DNA from 2 places in the Paenibacillus sp. FSL L8-0494 genome. Region 1 is predicted to be linked to the other one. Evidence: a T-box and tRNA genes for the amino acid it is inferred to sense, from the RefSeq annotation. Region 1 holds a T-box; the other holds one or more tRNA genes.

The links. The T-box of region 1 lies ahead of pheS (phenylalanine--tRNA ligase subunit alpha). A T-box ahead of a tRNA ligase gene usually reads a tRNA of that ligase, here a tRNA-Phe.
Region 2: it has a tRNA-Phe gene. The T-box ahead of pheS (phenylalanine--tRNA ligase subunit alpha) is inferred to sense a tRNA for this amino acid. The anticodon was not compared.

Annotation. Positions count from the first base shown of each region.
Region 1 is NZ_JBBOPQ010000001.1:1,897,889-1,905,698, forward strand. It holds gene pulA (type I pullulanase) at 1-1,670, shown strand, start outside; gene NYE35_RS08375 (sensor domain-containing diguanylate cyclase) at 1,733-3,346, opposite strand; T-box leader at 3,935-4,220, shown strand; gene pheS (phenylalanine--tRNA ligase subunit alpha) at 4,281-5,315, shown strand; gene pheT (phenylalanine--tRNA ligase subunit beta) at 5,498-7,810, shown strand, end outside.
Region 2 is NZ_JBBOPQ010000001.1:141,057-148,866, forward strand. It holds rRNA gene NYE35_RS00665 (16S ribosomal RNA) at 1-830, shown strand, start outside; rRNA gene rrf (5S ribosomal RNA) at 955-1,071, shown strand; tRNA gene NYE35_RS00675 (tRNA-Ile) at 1,118-1,194, shown strand; tRNA gene NYE35_RS00680 (tRNA-Ala) at 1,219-1,294, shown strand; rRNA gene NYE35_RS00685 (23S ribosomal RNA) at 1,433-4,359, shown strand; tRNA gene NYE35_RS00690 (tRNA-Ser) at 4,442-4,533, shown strand; tRNA gene NYE35_RS00695 (tRNA-Met) at 4,564-4,640, shown strand; tRNA gene NYE35_RS00700 (tRNA-Val) at 4,649-4,724, shown strand; tRNA gene NYE35_RS00705 (tRNA-Thr) at 4,757-4,832, shown strand; tRNA gene NYE35_RS00710 (tRNA-Asp) at 4,847-4,924, shown strand; tRNA gene NYE35_RS00715 (tRNA-Phe) at 4,987-5,059, shown strand; tRNA gene NYE35_RS00720 (tRNA-Tyr) at 5,068-5,153, shown strand; tRNA gene NYE35_RS00725 (tRNA-Lys) at 5,159-5,231, shown strand; gene NYE35_RS00730 (PucR family transcriptional regulator) at 5,381-6,475, shown strand; gene NYE35_RS00735 (ABC transporter ATP-binding protein) at 6,587-7,708, shown strand.

The DNA.
Region 1 (7,810 bases):
CTGAAGGATCTTACAGCACCGATCCTGCCAATCCTGGCTTGCGGATCCGTGAATTTAAAGAGATGGTGCAGGCCTTGCACAGCCGCGGGATCGCGGTAATTATGGATGTCGTTTACAACCACACTTATGCTGTGGAGAATGGACCTTTTGAGCCGCTTGTCCCAGATTATTTCTATCGCCGCGATTTTATGGGACGTTTGTCGAATGGCTCCGGGGTTGGCAATGAGCTGGCTACAGAACGTCCGATGGTCCGTAAATTTATTAAAGACTCCCTATCTTATTGGGCTGCGGAATATCATATCGATGGTTTCCGGTTTGATCTGATGGGTCTGATGGACAGTGTTACCATGCGGGAGATTACGGAAGAGCTCCGTCTAGAAGTGAATCCGAATCTGTTGCTTTACGGTGAACCTTGGACGGGTGGAGATTCTCCGCTGGCCACTAAAACGCTAAAAGGTGTACAACGGGGCAAGGGTTATGCTGTCTTCAACGATAACTTTCGTTCAGCGATCAAAGGGGATAGTGATGGCTTCGGAAGAGGGTTCGTGACAGGCGAATACGGCAAAGAAGGTGCTATTGCAGCCGGAATTAAAGGAGCAATTCATGAGTTTACGGACTCGCCTGTGGAATCTGTGAACTATGTAACTGCCCATGATAATTTGAATTTATGGGATAAGTTGCTTATCGTTCAAGGGGGGAGCCAGAAAGCTGATTTTCCGGTAATCGCCAACATGGATAACGAGGATCTGGAAGATGCAGTGGCCCTTGCCAATCCATACGTGAATGTAGATCCGGAGAACATTCTCGGTAATGAAACTGTACGTCGTTCCTTGCTTGCTAACGGAATTATTCTGACATCGCAAGGGATACCTTTCCTGCATGCTGGAGATGAGCTCCTGCGCAGTAAATTTGGAGATCATAACAGCTACCGCAGCGGTGACGCGATCAACTCGATCCGCTGGAATATGAAAAGCGTATTTAAGCCCGTATTTCAATATTATAAAGGCCTGATCGAGCTGCGGCGTACACATCCGGCATTTCGTCTGCATGGCCGCCAGGAAATTGAACGTTCGTTGGAATTTCTGCGATGTGATGGCGGAATAGTATCGTATCTGCTTAGAGGCCATGCAGGAGGCGATCTTTGGAACAATATAACCGTTATCTTCAATGCTAATAATGATCGAATGACGGTGGCTCTTCCTGAGATTTCTAACGGGTGGAGTATAGTAGTAGACCATACCCATGCAGGTACAGAAGCCCTCCGCAGGATCGAAGGCAATGAGGTAGAGGTGGAAGGGTTGTCGATGATGGTCCTTTATGATGAATGTGGTGAGCCAGCCCCACGCTCTAAAATCATCGAAATACACTATGAACGCCCTGATCAGAATTACCAAGGCTGGAATCTTTGGGTTTGGGATACAGGAATCCAGGATGGACAATGCGATTTCCGATATATGGAGAACGGGCGTGCAGTAGCCCGCATCGAAGTGCTGCCAGATACCCAATCCATCGGATATATTTTGCGGCTTAATGATTGGGAAGAAAAAGATGGAGACGGAGACCGCTTCATTGATTGTTCTACGAATGGAGAGTTAACCAAGGTCTTAGTTCGGGATCGTGATCAGGAGATTGATGGAATTTCAGAGGATCATCTTCGGTTAAGCAGTTAGTGGCAATACAAAAAAAGCTGTTTCAGGGTTGATTGTATCCTGAGACAGCTTTTTATTTGGTTTTATGGTTTTACAATGGTCTGGTCAGCAAACTCTTCGTCCACAAGCTCATAGTAAAGATTGGCTTTATTGCCACCATGGTCTTTGGAGCGGTACATCGCCAAATCGGCGGCACGCAGCAGTTCATTGATACTGCTTCCATGTTCAGGAAATAAAGCTACTCCGATACTCGCGGAGGTGTGGAAGCTGGACCCGTTATCAACAGACCAAGACTTATTGAACAGTTTAAGTAACCGCTGCAGCGTTTCATCAAGCATCTCTGGAGAAGTGAATCGATGCAGTACAACTGCGAATTCATCTCCGCCGATCCGGAAGGCCTGACCTATTCCTTTGACTGTATGCTGAAGTTCACGGGAGAGCAGCTGAAGAAATTCGTCTCCAGCCAGATGGCCTAAGGTATCATTTAGCTGCTTGAATCTGTCACAATCCAGCAGGGCCAGTGCAATTTTTTGCTTCCGTTCTTCGGGTTGTGTGATAAGGTTCTCCATATACATTTTGAAATGAGCCCTGTTGGGAATCGCTGTTAAATGATCATAGAAGGCTAGCTTATGTAGTCGTTCTTCGTATTGTTTTCGCTGGGTAATTTCTCGAGATAACAGCATGAATTGTGCTGGGAATTTACGGCTGCCGAGAACAGGTGACACCTTAGTTTCAAGCCATACCCATTGGCCTTCTGCTCCGCGCATGCGCAGTTCTGAAATGCGCGGGGTTCCCTGAACCACGCTCTTTAATTTAGCCCAGGCAATCTCCGGTTCACGTATGTAGTTGGATAACGGATCTCCTTTTTTAGGCACATAGCCTAGAATACTGGAGTGTGAGGGGGAAGCGTATAGAATCAACCCGTTAGGATCCGTCAAAATAATGAAATCAGACATGGTTTCACCGATTAGCTGATAAAGTGTTTGTTCTTCCAGCATTTCATTCTGGAGCCAGATGATTTTGCGTCCAAGGTAAATAATGACCAGGAGAAACACAAGTAAGAGGAGCGAATATAGGGAGAACAAAGCGCTTTTTTTATCCTTAAAACCGTCCGTTACTTGCAAGGCGTAGTTGCCAATCAAGTCCTCTGCTTGATCGAGATGTGCTCTAGCTTCATTGAATTGCGAGTTTAGGGTGAGCGCAGAATATGAATCCGGATTCCAGCTACTCTTCGTCCGTTCCGTTATTAGCGTATGCCCTGAATTTTTCCACATGACAATGGTAGTTTCGAAGGAGTGCAGCTCGTTTTTTAATTCGGAAAGGATAATTACACTTTGTTTCATATCACTGTAAGGTTTTTTTATAGCGTTGATATTTGCTCTTGCTAGACTTATTCGTTCCTGCGCTTGAAGATTATTATCTATAAACTCCTTAGTGAACTGTTCACCTTCTGCGGCTGTTAGGTTTGGACCCATTGCGATTTGCAAGGCTACAGCAGCTTGATGCAGATCACGATCGGCGCTTAGTATGAGCTTAGAGTTCTGATATATATCATCATAAAGAGAATCTGACAATCTATTAATAGTGTGATTTAAATAGAGTAGCGAGGACACGCTGATCCCGACCAGAAGGACGGAGATTGCAGCGAAGACATAGAATAGTTTGCGTGTTACCTTGAATTCGAAGAACCCTGCCACAGTCATCTTCTCCCTGTATAAGATGATTAAGTAAATCTATTGCTGCTTAAGTAGAACCTGCAGAAGTCAATCTATGGTCAGGCGTAATTTAACTCAGTCACTGATGTTTGAAGGTGCTTTTGGGAATAAAAGAGGTGTTGTATACATAGTGGGAAAACATAGGAAAGTGTACGTGTGAGTAAATGGTAGTTTCTAGTATATCAAGTATATAGGACGTGCTGCTTATAGAGCAATCTTTACTCATAATAATCCAAAAGACAAAATTTAAAGTTTAATGTATGGGCCTATTGAATTATCTATATTCAAACCGATGGATCCTATTACCCCACTCGACCATAAATGATACGGCTTACAGCTGCTGAAAAAAACTGCCCTTAGTCATAATGACTACAGGAAAGCTAATCATTCATTATTCGTTACGCAGTGCGTGAATGGGGTGAAGTCGTGCGGCTTTGTTCGCAGGCATCATTCCAAAAATCACGCCTGCCCGCCCCGATGCCAATCCAGCTTGTCAAAACGACAGATTTTGCATATAATAAAGAGACATATCTCTTGTAGTAAGAGATACCTGACAATTAGCATGAATTGTGAAATGCAGTGATGGAGAAGAGTACACAGTGCCTGACTTACAGGGAGGAGACGCCGCGGATTGAGAGCGTTTCTAAGAAGCAGAGCTGTCGAAGTTCACTCCGGAGCAGTTCCCTGAATTCCTTAAGCTGTCTAATAGGGAAGGGTAGGGGATACCGGTCACAGACCGTTATTTCTGTATAAAGTGAGATAGGTATCTGTCCAGCCAAAAGAGGGAATGAAGCTCTTAAGGGGAACAGATCAGCTTGTCTAACAAGGGTGGTACCACGGTCTTTTCGTCCCTTACCGGGAGGAAAGGCCTTTTTTTGTTGAACTAGACAATGATTGAAGGGGGCTGTACACGGCCATGAAAGAGAAGTTGGAAGCATTGAAGGTTGAAGCGCTGGCTAAGCTGCAGGAGGTTATGGATCCGCAGGTACTAAATGATTTAAGAGTGAAGTATCTCGGTAAAAAAGGTGAGCTTACAGAGGTTCTGCGCGGTATGGGAGGACTTAGTGCTGAGGAGCGTCCGGTAATCGGGCAAGTGGCGAATCAGGTTCGCAGTGCTATTGAGGAGATTATCGGCGCGAAGCAGGAGGCTTTTCAAGAGCAGGAAACCCAGCAACGTTTGCAGGCTGAAAAAGTAGACGTAACCTTACCGGGTCGCCGTTTACAGCAAGGGGGCATTCACCCGCTTAGCAGAGTCGTACAGGAGATTGAGGATATTTTTACCGGCATGGGCTACCGTGTAGCTGAAGGTCCGGAAGTGGAGACCGATTATTATAACTTTGAAGCTCTAAATCTGCCTAAGAATCACCCGGCACGTGATATGCAGGATTCTTTCTATTTAACAGATGACCTGCTAATGCGCACTCAAACCTCGCCAGTACAGATTCGTACTATGCAGGCTATGAACGGTGAAGCTCCTGTTAAAATCATCTGTCCGGGTAAAGTATTCCGCCGTGATGATGATGATGCAACGCATTCCTTCCAGTTCCACCAAATCGAAGGTTTGGTCATTGGAAGTAACATTCGAATGAGTGATCTGAAGGGCACCCTGCAACAATTTGTGCAGGAGATGTTTGGACCGAATACAGGCATTCGTCTTCGTCCGAGCTTTTTCCCATTCACGGAGCCAAGTGTTGAAGTAGACGTAAGCTGCTTCAAATGTGGTGGCGATGGCTGCAGACTATGCAAGCAAAGTGGATGGTTAGAAATCCTTGGCGCAGGTATGGTACACCCGAATGTACTGAAAATGGGTGGCTATGATCCTGCTGAATACAGCGGCTTCGCCTTCGGAATGGGTGTAGAGCGGATTGCAATGCTTAAATACGGCATCGATGACATCCGTCATTTCTATAGTAATGATATGAGTTTTGTGAAGCAGTTCAAGGGCGTTTAGTTATTGTGGTGCGCTGGCTGATAGTGGCTGGAGAATGGGTTTTGGAGCATCTGATTTCCTTGTAGGGACCGTCCTTAATAGTGTGTAGCTGAAATTGAGTGCACTTCATCCGTTCTCCCACAGGAAGCAGCACGAACGACAGTGAAATAAATACATCTGAAACATAAAGGAAGTGAGCGGATATGAAAGTATCAACCGGATGGTTGGCTGATTATACATCGATTGAAGGAGTAACCGCCGAACAGCTAGCGGAGAAGATTACCGCTGCCGGCATTGAGATTGACGGCGTAGAGCGCCGCAATAAAGGCATTTCCGGCATCGTAACCGGCTATGTGAAATCAAAGGAAAAACATCCTGATGCCGACAAGCTGAACGTATGTATCGTGGATGCGGGCCAAGATGAGGATCTACAAATCGTCTGCGGCGCAAAAAATGTAGCTGCAGGTCAAACTGTACCTGTAGCACTGGTCGGTGCTAAGCTGCCAGGACTGGATATCAAAAAAGCCAAGCTGCGCGGCGTCCTATCGCAAGGGATGATCTGCTCGGCCAAAGAATTGGGACTGAATGATAAATTGCTTCCAAAAGAGCAACAAGAAGGTATTCTTGTGCTGCCTGAAGGGACAGAGATTGGTCAGGATATTTCCAAGGTCCTCGGCTTAGATGACGAGATTCTGGAATTCGATCTGACTCCGAACCGTTCGGATTGCCTCAGTATGATTGGTGCTGCTTATGAAGTAAGTGCGATTCTTGGGCGTGAAGTTAAATTGCCTGATCCAAAAAGCGAAATTATTGAGATCAGTGGTCCTGCTGCGGATTCCATTTCCGTCAAGATTGAAGATGAAGAATACTGCAGCCATTATGCAGTTCGTTATATTGCAGGTGTTAAACCTGCACCATCACCGCTGTGGATTCAGAATCGTCTGATGGCTGCTGGGGTTCGTCCAATTAATAATATCGTGGACATTACCAATTACGTGATGCTGGAATATGGACAGCCGCTGCATGCTTTTGATGCAGATAAAGTGCAAGGTGGAGAACTCGGCGTTCGTCTTGCCCATGAAGGTGAAGTTTTGGTTACACTTGACGGTCAAGAGCGTAAGCTAGAGCCGCAAATGCTCGTTATCGCTGATGGAGTTAAAGCTGTAGGTCTGGCCGGAGTAATGGGTGGACGGGATACAGAGGTTACTGCTGAGACGGTAAACCTTGTTCTGGAATCTGCTAAGTTTGATGGTGGTACGATTCGTAAAACCTCGCGTCAATTGGGACTTCGCTCTGAAGCCTCCCTTCGTTTCGAGAAGGAAGTGGATCCAAGTGCAGTTATTCCTGCATTGAACCGTGCAGCAGTGCTGATTGCACGTTATGCTGGCGGATCGGTCCATGAAGGCATCGTGCAAGCAGGAACTGACGCTGTTCAAGAGAAGGTTCTCACCTTGTCCTTAGAGAAACTGAATCGTTATCTGGGAACGGATTTGTCCTTGCTGGAAGTGAAGACATTGTTTGGCCGTCTACACTTCAAATGCGGAGATACCGCACAAGGGCTGATTGAAGTTCAAGTCCCAACCAGACGTGGCGATATCAGCTATGATGTTGATCTTATTGAAGAAATTGCCCGCCTGTACGGATATGACAATATTCCAACGACTCTAATTGAAGGAATTACAACGCCAGGAGCACTAACTCACAAGCAAGCGCTCCGTCGTGAACTGCGCCGCTTATTGTCACATGGCGGTTACCAAGAGGTGATGGGTTACTCCTTCATCCAGCCGCAACAAAGCACAATGTTCCCTGCGTTATCAGAAGGAGCAGTAGCGGTGAAGCTGGCTATGCCGATGAGTGAAGAACGCAGCGTACTGCGTACCAGCCTTCTTCCGCAACTATTGGATATTGCCAGCTACAATACCAATCGTCGTCAAAGCGACTTGGCATTGTTTGAAATCGGCAACGTCTTCTTCACGGATGAAGAACAGCTGACTCGCCAACCACGCGAACTGCCAGTGCTGGGGCTGTTGCTTAGCGGAAGCTTAACAGTGAAGCAATGGAATGTTTCGGCACAACCTGTGGACTTCTTTGATTTGAAGGGTGCGCTGGAAACGGTATTTGCTCATTTAGGGCTGACTGATAAAATCGTCTATGTGGGAGACAGTCCAGAAGGATTTCATCCTGGGCGTTCCGCATCGGTATATTTACTCGGGAACGAGGGCCATGTGAAGATCGGAACGATGGGACAGATTCATCCGGATCTGCAAAGACAGCTGGATCTGGTGGATACTTATGCGGCAGAAATTTTATTGCAGCCGTTATATGAAAGTGCGCAAAGCCGTTTGCAATATAATGAGCTTCCGCGTTTCCCGGGAATGGAACGGGATATTGCTGTGGTCGTGGATTCCGCTGTACCAGCGGGCGATCTGCTGGCTTCCATCCGTGATAACGGAGGTACTTTGCTCCAGTCCGTACAGGTATTTGACGTGTACACTGGCGGTAAGCTGGAGAGTGGA
Region 2 (7,810 bases), 1.8 Mb from region 1:
ACCAGTGGCGAAGGCGACTTTCTGGGCTGTAACTGACGCTGAGGCGCGAAAGCGTGGGGAGCAAACAGGATTAGATACCCTGGTAGTCCACGCCGTAAACGATGAGTGCTAGGTGTTAGGGGTTTCGATACCCTTGGTGCCGAAGTTAACACAGTAAGCACTCCGCCTGGGGAGTACGGTCGCAAGACTGAAACTCAAAGGAATTGACGGGGACCCGCACAAGCAGTGGAGTATGTGGTTTAATTCGAAGCAACGCGAAGAACCTTACCAGGTCTTGACATCCCTCTGAATCTGCTAGAGATAGCAGCGGCCTTCGGGACAGAGGAGACAGGTGGTGCATGGTTGTCGTCAGCTCGTGTCGTGAGATGTTGGGTTAAGTCCCGCAACGAGCGCAACCCTTAACTTTAGTTGCCAGCAGGTAATGCTGGGCACTCTAGAGTGACTGCCGGTGACAAACCGGAGGAAGGTGGGGATGACGTCAAATCATCATGCCCCTTATGACCTGGGCTACACACGTACTACAATGGCCGGTACAACGGGAAGCGAAGCCGCGAGGTGGAGCCAATCCCATCAAAGCCGGTCTCAGTTCGGATTGCAGGCTGCAACTCGCCTGCATGAAGTCGGAATTGCTAGTAATCGCGGATCAGCATGCCGCGGTGAATACGTTCCCGGGTCTTGTACACACCGCCCGTCACACCACGAGAGTTTACAACACCCGAAGTCGGTGGGGTAACCCGCAAGGGAGCCAGCCGCCGAAGGTGGGGTAGATGATTGGGGTGAAGTCGTAACAAGGTAGCCGTATCGGAAGGTGCGGCTGGATCACCTCCTTTCTATGGAGAATCGTTCTCTGCAATGAGGACATTCAAATCGGAAGTTTAACTTCCATAATAGAACCTTCGGGTTCGAACACTCACTCGTGTTCAGTTTTGAAAGAGCAAGTCTCTTTCGCATGCGTTTGGTGGCGATAGCGGAGGGGTTCCACACGTACCCATCCCGAACACGACCGTTAAGCCCTCCAGCGCCGATGGTACTTGGACCGAAGGGTCCTGGGAGAGTAGGACGTTGCCAAGCGGACAACCAATTCATTGGTTGATTCACAATGTTATATATGTTATATGGGCTTTTAGCTCAGTTGGTTAGAGCGCACCTCTGATAAGGGTGAGGTCGGTGGTTCGAGTCCACCAAGGCCCACCATATAACATTATAGAGTAATTTTATGGGGCCATAGCTCAGCTGGGAGAGCGCCTGCCTTGCAAGCAGGAGGTCAGCGGTTCGATCCCGCTTGGCTCCACCATAAATTTTTAAATGAATAACTTTTTTACTTGATCCTTGAAAACTGGATACCGAAACGAATTTGCGTTTTAGAACATCTTTTAGCAACTTGTGTAAACAAGTAAATGTTATTAGTGAGATTTTTCTTCGGAAAAATCAAGGTTAAGCTAATAAGAGCACACGGAGGATGCCTAGGCGCCAGGAGCCGACGAAGGACGTGGCGAACAACGAAACTGCCTCGGGGAGCTGTAAGCAAGCTTTGATCCGGGGGTGTCCGAATGGGGAAACCCAGCTGTGGTAATTCGCAGTTACTCATACCTGAATACATAGGGTGTGTAGAGGCAGACCAGGGGAACTGAAACATCTAAGTACCCTGAGGAAGAGAAAACAATAGTGATTCCGTCAGTAGCGGCGAGCGAACGCGGAACAGCCTAAACCAAGGGGCTTGCCTCTTGGGGTTGTGGGACGTCTCACATGGAGTTACAAAGGAATATGGTAGGTGAAGAGGTCTGGAAAGGCCCGCGATAGAGGTAAAAGCCCTGTAACCTAAACTGTGTTCTCTCCGAGACGGATCCCGAGTAGTGCGGGGCACGTGAAACCCCGTATGAATCCAGCAGGACCATCTGCTAAGGCTAAATACTACCTGGCGACCGATAGTGAAACAGTACCGTGAGGGAAAGGTGAAAAGCACCCCGGAAGGGGAGTGAAATAGAACCTGAAACCGTGTGCTTACAAAAAGTCAGAGCCCTATTAATGGGTGATGGCGTGCCTTTTGTAGAATGAACCGGCGAGTTACGTTTAACATGCAAGGTTAAGCCGAGAAGGTGGAGCCGCAGCGAAAGCGAGTCTGAATAGGGCGATTTAGTATGTGGACGTAGACCCGAAACCGTGTGATCTACCCCTGTCCAGGGTGAAGGTGCGGTAACACGCACTGGAGGCCCGAACCCACGTACGTTGAAAAGTGCGGGGATGAGGTGGGGGTAGCGGAGAAATTCCAATCGAACTCGGAGATAGCTGGTTCTCCCCGAAATAGCTTTAGGGCTAGCCTCGGTATAAGAGTAGTGGAGGTAGAGCACTGATTGGGTGCGGGGTCCGCAAGGATTACCAAGCTCAGTCAAACTCCGAATGCCATATACTTATTGCCGGGAGTCAGACAGTGAGTGCTAAGATCCATTGTCAAAAGGGAAACAGCCCAGACCATCAGCTAAGGTCCCCAAGTGTGTGTTAAGTGGGAAAGGATGTGGAGTTGCACAGACAACCAGGATGTTGGCTTAGAAGCAGCCACCATTGAAAGAGTGCGTAATAGCTCACTGGTCGAGTGACTCTGCGCCGAAAATGTAACGGGGCTAAACACACCACCGAAGCTATGGCTAGATACGTATGTATCTGGGGTAGGGGAGCGTTGTGTAGGGGTTGAAGGTGTACTGAAAAGAGCGCTGGACACTACACAAGTGAGAATGCCGGTATGAGTAACGAAAAGATCAGTGAGAATCTGATCCGCCGAAAGCCCAAGGTTTCCTGAGGAAGGCTCGTCCGCTCAGGGTAAGTCGGGACCTAAGGCGAGGCCGAAAGGCGTAGTCGAAGGACAACAGTTTGAAATTACTGTACCACCGTAATCCGCTATGAGCGATGGGGTGACGCAGGAGGGTAGTGACGCGGACTGATGGATGTCCGTCTAAGCAGTGAGGCTGATGTGTAGGCAAATCCGCACATCATTAAGGCTGGGCTGTGATGGGGAGCGAAAATTATAGTAGCGAAGGTCATGATCTCACACTGCCAAGAAAAGCCTCTAGCCAGGAGAAGGTGCCCGTACCGCAAACCGACACAGGTAGGCGAGAAGAGAATTCTAAGGCGCGCGGAAGAACTCTCGTTAAGGAACTCGGCAAAATGACCCCGTAACTTCGGGAGAAGGGGTGCCCCGGTAGTGTGAATAGCACGAGGGGGCCGCAGTGAAAAGGCCCAAGCGACTGTTTAGCAAAAACACAGGTCTGTGCGAAGCCGCAAGGCGAAGTATACGGGCTGACGCCTGCCCGGTGCTGGAAGGTTAAGGGGAGTGGTTAGGGGTAACCCGAAGCTATGAACCGAAGCCCCAGTAAACGGCGGCCGTAACTATAACGGTCCTAAGGTAGCGAAATTCCTTGTCAGGTAAATTCTGACCCGCACGAATGGCGTAACGACTTGGGCGCTGTCTCAACGAGAGATCCGGTGAAATTTTAATACCTGTGAAGATGCAGGTTACCCGCGACAAGACGGAAAGACCCCATGGAGCTTTACTGCAGCTTGATATTGAATTTGGGTACGATCTGTACAGGATAGGTGGGAGCCGTAGAAATCGGAGCGCAAGCTTCGGTGGAGGCGCCGTTGGGATACCACCCTGATCGTATCTAGGTTCTAACCTAGTACCCTTATCGGGTACGGGGACCGTGTCAGGCGGGCAGTTTGACTGGGGCGGTCGCCTCCTAAAGAGTAACGGAGGCGTTCCAAGGTTCCCTCAGAATGGTTGGAAATCATTCGCAGAGTGCAAAGGCATAAGGGAGCTTGACTGCGAGACCTACAAGTCGAGCAGGGACGAAAGTCGGACTTAGTGATCCGGTGGTACCGCATGGAAGGGCCATCGCTCAACGGATAAAAGCTACCCTGGGGATAACAGGCTTATCTCCCCCAAGAGTCCACATCGACGGGGAGGTTTGGCACCTCGATGTCGGCTCATCGCATCCTGGGGCTGAAGTAGGTCCCAAGGGTTGGGCTGTTCGCCCATTAAAGCGGTACGCGAGCTGGGTTCAGAACGTCGTGAGACAGTTCGGTCCCTATCTGTCGTGGGCGCAGGAAATTTGAGAGGAGCTGTCCTTAGTACGAGAGGACCGGGATGGACGTACCGCTGGTGCACCAGTTGTTCCGCCAGGAGCATGGCTGGGTAGCTACGTACGGACGGGATAAGCGCTGAAAGCATCTAAGCGTGAAGCCCCCCTCAAGATGAGATTTCCCAATTAGTAAGACCCCTTGAAGACGACGAGGTAGATAGGTTGGAGGTGGAAGTGCAGCAATGCATGGAGCTGACCAATACTAATCGGTCGAGGGCTTATCCTATACTTAGAATGCAAATTCGTTTCGGATTCAGTTTTCAGGGAGTCAAATTCCTGTTTGGATTGCTGTGGTACTGATATCGTTTGGAGAGATACCCAAGTGGCTATAAGGGGACCCTCTGCTAAGGGGTTAGACTGCGTAAGCGGTGCGTGGGTTCGAATCCCACTCTCTCCGCCATTTTCAATCCATAGCAATACTAATTATTGTGGCGGTGTAGCTCAGCTGGCTAGAGCGTACGGTTCATACCCGTGAGGTCGGGGGTTCGATCCCCTTCGCCGCTACCATAATACCTGGAGGCTTAGCTCAGCTGGGAGAGCATCTGCCTTACAAGCAGAGGGTCGGGGGTTCGATCCCCTCAGCCTCCACCATTTTCATCTTTTTAGAATTGCTTTTACACCGTGCCGGTGTAGCTCAACTGGTAGAGCAACTGACTTGTAATCAGTAGGTTGGGGGTTCAAGTCCTCTCGCCGGCACCATTTTTAATTAATGCGGAACCGTGGTGTAGTTGGCCTAACATGCCTGCCTGTCACGCAGGAGACCGCGGGTTCGAATCCCGTCGGTTCCGCCATTTTTTCCACAAAATGAGTGGGAAGTGTAAGACTTTTCCGCTTAATTGTCATGTAATCTTATGGCTCGGTAGCTCAGTCGGTAGAGCAGAGGACTGAAAATCCTCGTGTCGGCGGTTCGATTCCGTCCCGAGCCACCTTTTTTGGGGGATTAGCGAAGTGGCCAAACGCATCAGACTGTAAATCTGCTCACGTACGTGTTCGGTGGTTCGAATCCATCATCCCCCACCATTTATGAGCCATTAGCTCAGTTGGTAGAGCACCTGACTTTTAATCAGGGTGTCGAAGGTTCGAGTCCTTCATGGCTCATCCCAAACAGAAAGTCATCACCTTATGGTGGTGGCTTTTTTTGTGTTTTTATGTCGTATTATAGTAGCGCGCTGCTGTAGTGATTAACATAATATTAGAGAATATGCTAAAATAGGCGAAAAGAGCAAAAGTGGTGGAGTATGGTGACTATGGATAGCGAAACATTGCGGAAAAAGTTAGAGCAGCTCACCGGAAAGAAAACCGGAATCAAGCAGTTAGGTAGGCAACATTCAGCTTCTCTTTTTAGCATGGGATTGGAAGCACAGGAACAGCCGGTAATCCATGAGGGTCATCTTTGGGCACCATTATATGAGACTGATGGACGTGTAACCGCTGTCTGGGTGGAATTGGATGGACTTAACTCTTTGGAAATTCAATTAGTGAATTATGCGGTTCGAAACTTTGCAATTGCACTAAAAGCTACTGGGGTTAGAGAAGAAGGGGAAGCGGAGGCTCGGCAGCTGGGTACCTGGTTGAACACCGAACTGGAGCAAGAGAAAAATGACTCTGAGATACCCGATGAGATGGCTCTAAAGGGACGTTTATTCGGAGATATGGTTCCATTCCTACTTAGCAGTGAGAATGCACATAGCCCGCAGATCACTTATCGTTCCTTAATGAAGTTGTTGCGCAGCTATTTTGAGAATGAAATTCTGCTTATACCTCTTCAAGAAAAAGAATGGTTAATATTGGCCCGGAAGGAACTACTCACGGGCGGAGATGATAAGGATGAGGAAGAAGAGAGTGTAGATGAAATTCTGGCTCAGACCAGCATGGGCTTACACGAACTGATAGCCAGCGAATGGGTAGGTGTATTCCATTTGGCTGTAGCTCCGGCTATTGTTCCTGTTAAGGGATTGACGGGATCCGTGGCCTTGCTGAGGGAGACTATTGTACTCGGACGTATTTTCCAAGTGGGTGAATATATTCATTTACCTTGGGAGCTGCATCTGGAACGTTTGGTTAACAGCATTCCTGATGCACGGCGTAAACAGTTACTTGGACAGATTGGCGACTATTCTTCCGTATTATCGGATAAAGAGATGCTGATGACCCTGGAGACGTTTTTTGAGATGGATTGTAATGTGAGTGAAACAGCCAAGAAGCTATATATTCATCGCAACACGCTTTTATACCGTCTGGACAAGATCAAACAGGAGACTGGTGCGGATGTGCGTAGCTTTGGGGACGCTGCTATTGTGAAGCTTACTATGCTTTTGTATAAAGTGACGAAAAGGAAATAGGTTTTTTGTGAACGTTACAAATAGCCACCGTGTCCCGTCTAGGGTAATATAAATGTACAAGGAAAAAAGAATTTTTCAATTAATCAATAATTAACTCGAGGGGGAAATACAATGGCAGGCGTACGTTTAGAGCATATTTTCAAAAAATACCCGGGTTCAGATAAAGCAACAGTAATGGATATCAATCTTGATATTAAAGATAAGGAATTTCTAGTATTGGTTGGACCATCCGGTTGCGGTAAATCCACAACTTTGCGTATGATCGCTGGTCTGGAAGAAATCTCCGAAGGTAAAATGTACATTGGCGATCGTGTAGTCAACGACGTTGCACCTAAAGACCGCGATATCGCGATGGTATTCCAATCCTACGCCCTGTATCCGCATATGAGCGTATACCAAAACATGGCTTTCGGTTTGAAACTTCGTAAAGTGAAGAAAGATGAAATCGACAAGAAAGTACGTGAAGCTGCTAGAATTCTCGATATCGAGCATTTGCTAGATCGTAAACCAAAAGCACTTTCCGGTGGTCAACGCCAACGTGTCGCTTTGGGACGCGCTATCGTACGTGATCCACAAGTCTTCTTGATGGATGAGCCTCTTTCCAACTTGGATGCTAAACTTCGTGGTCAAATGCGCGCTGAAATCACTAAACTGGTTAAACGCCTTGAAACCACTTGTATCTACGTAACGCATGACCAAACAGAAGCTATGACAATGGGTGACCGTATCGTAGTTATGTATGATGGTATCATTCAACAAGCTGCTTCCCCTGAAGAGTTGTACAATGAACCAACTAACCTGTTCGTAGCTGGATTTATCGGATCCCCTACAATGAACTTTATCAATGGTACTTTGTCCGAAGCAAACGGTTCTGTCCGTTTCCGTGCTGAGAACCTTGATGTTGAAGTACCAGGCGGAAAAGCTCAAATCATCCGCAGCAAAGGCTACATTGGCAAAGAAGTAATTATGGGCGTTCGTCCAGAAGATATCCATGAAGAGCCAGTATTCTTGGAAGCTTCCCCGAACACAATCTTTACTTCATTGGTTGATGTAACTGAAAACCTTGGTCACGAAATGCTCCTTTACTTGAGCGGCCTTGGTAAATCTACTGTAATCGCTCGTGTAGATGGACGTTCCACTACTCGCGAAGGCAGCAAGCCAAAATTGGCTATTGATATGAACAAAGTTCACTTCTTCGATAAAGAATCCGAAGTTAACATTCTGTTGGGATAAGATCGCAGGATCTTTTCTCTCTTGATAAAGCCACCCGAAAGGGTGGCTTTATTGTTTAATTAGGGTCGTAATGGATAGGCGTTAAGATTGCATTCACAAGCG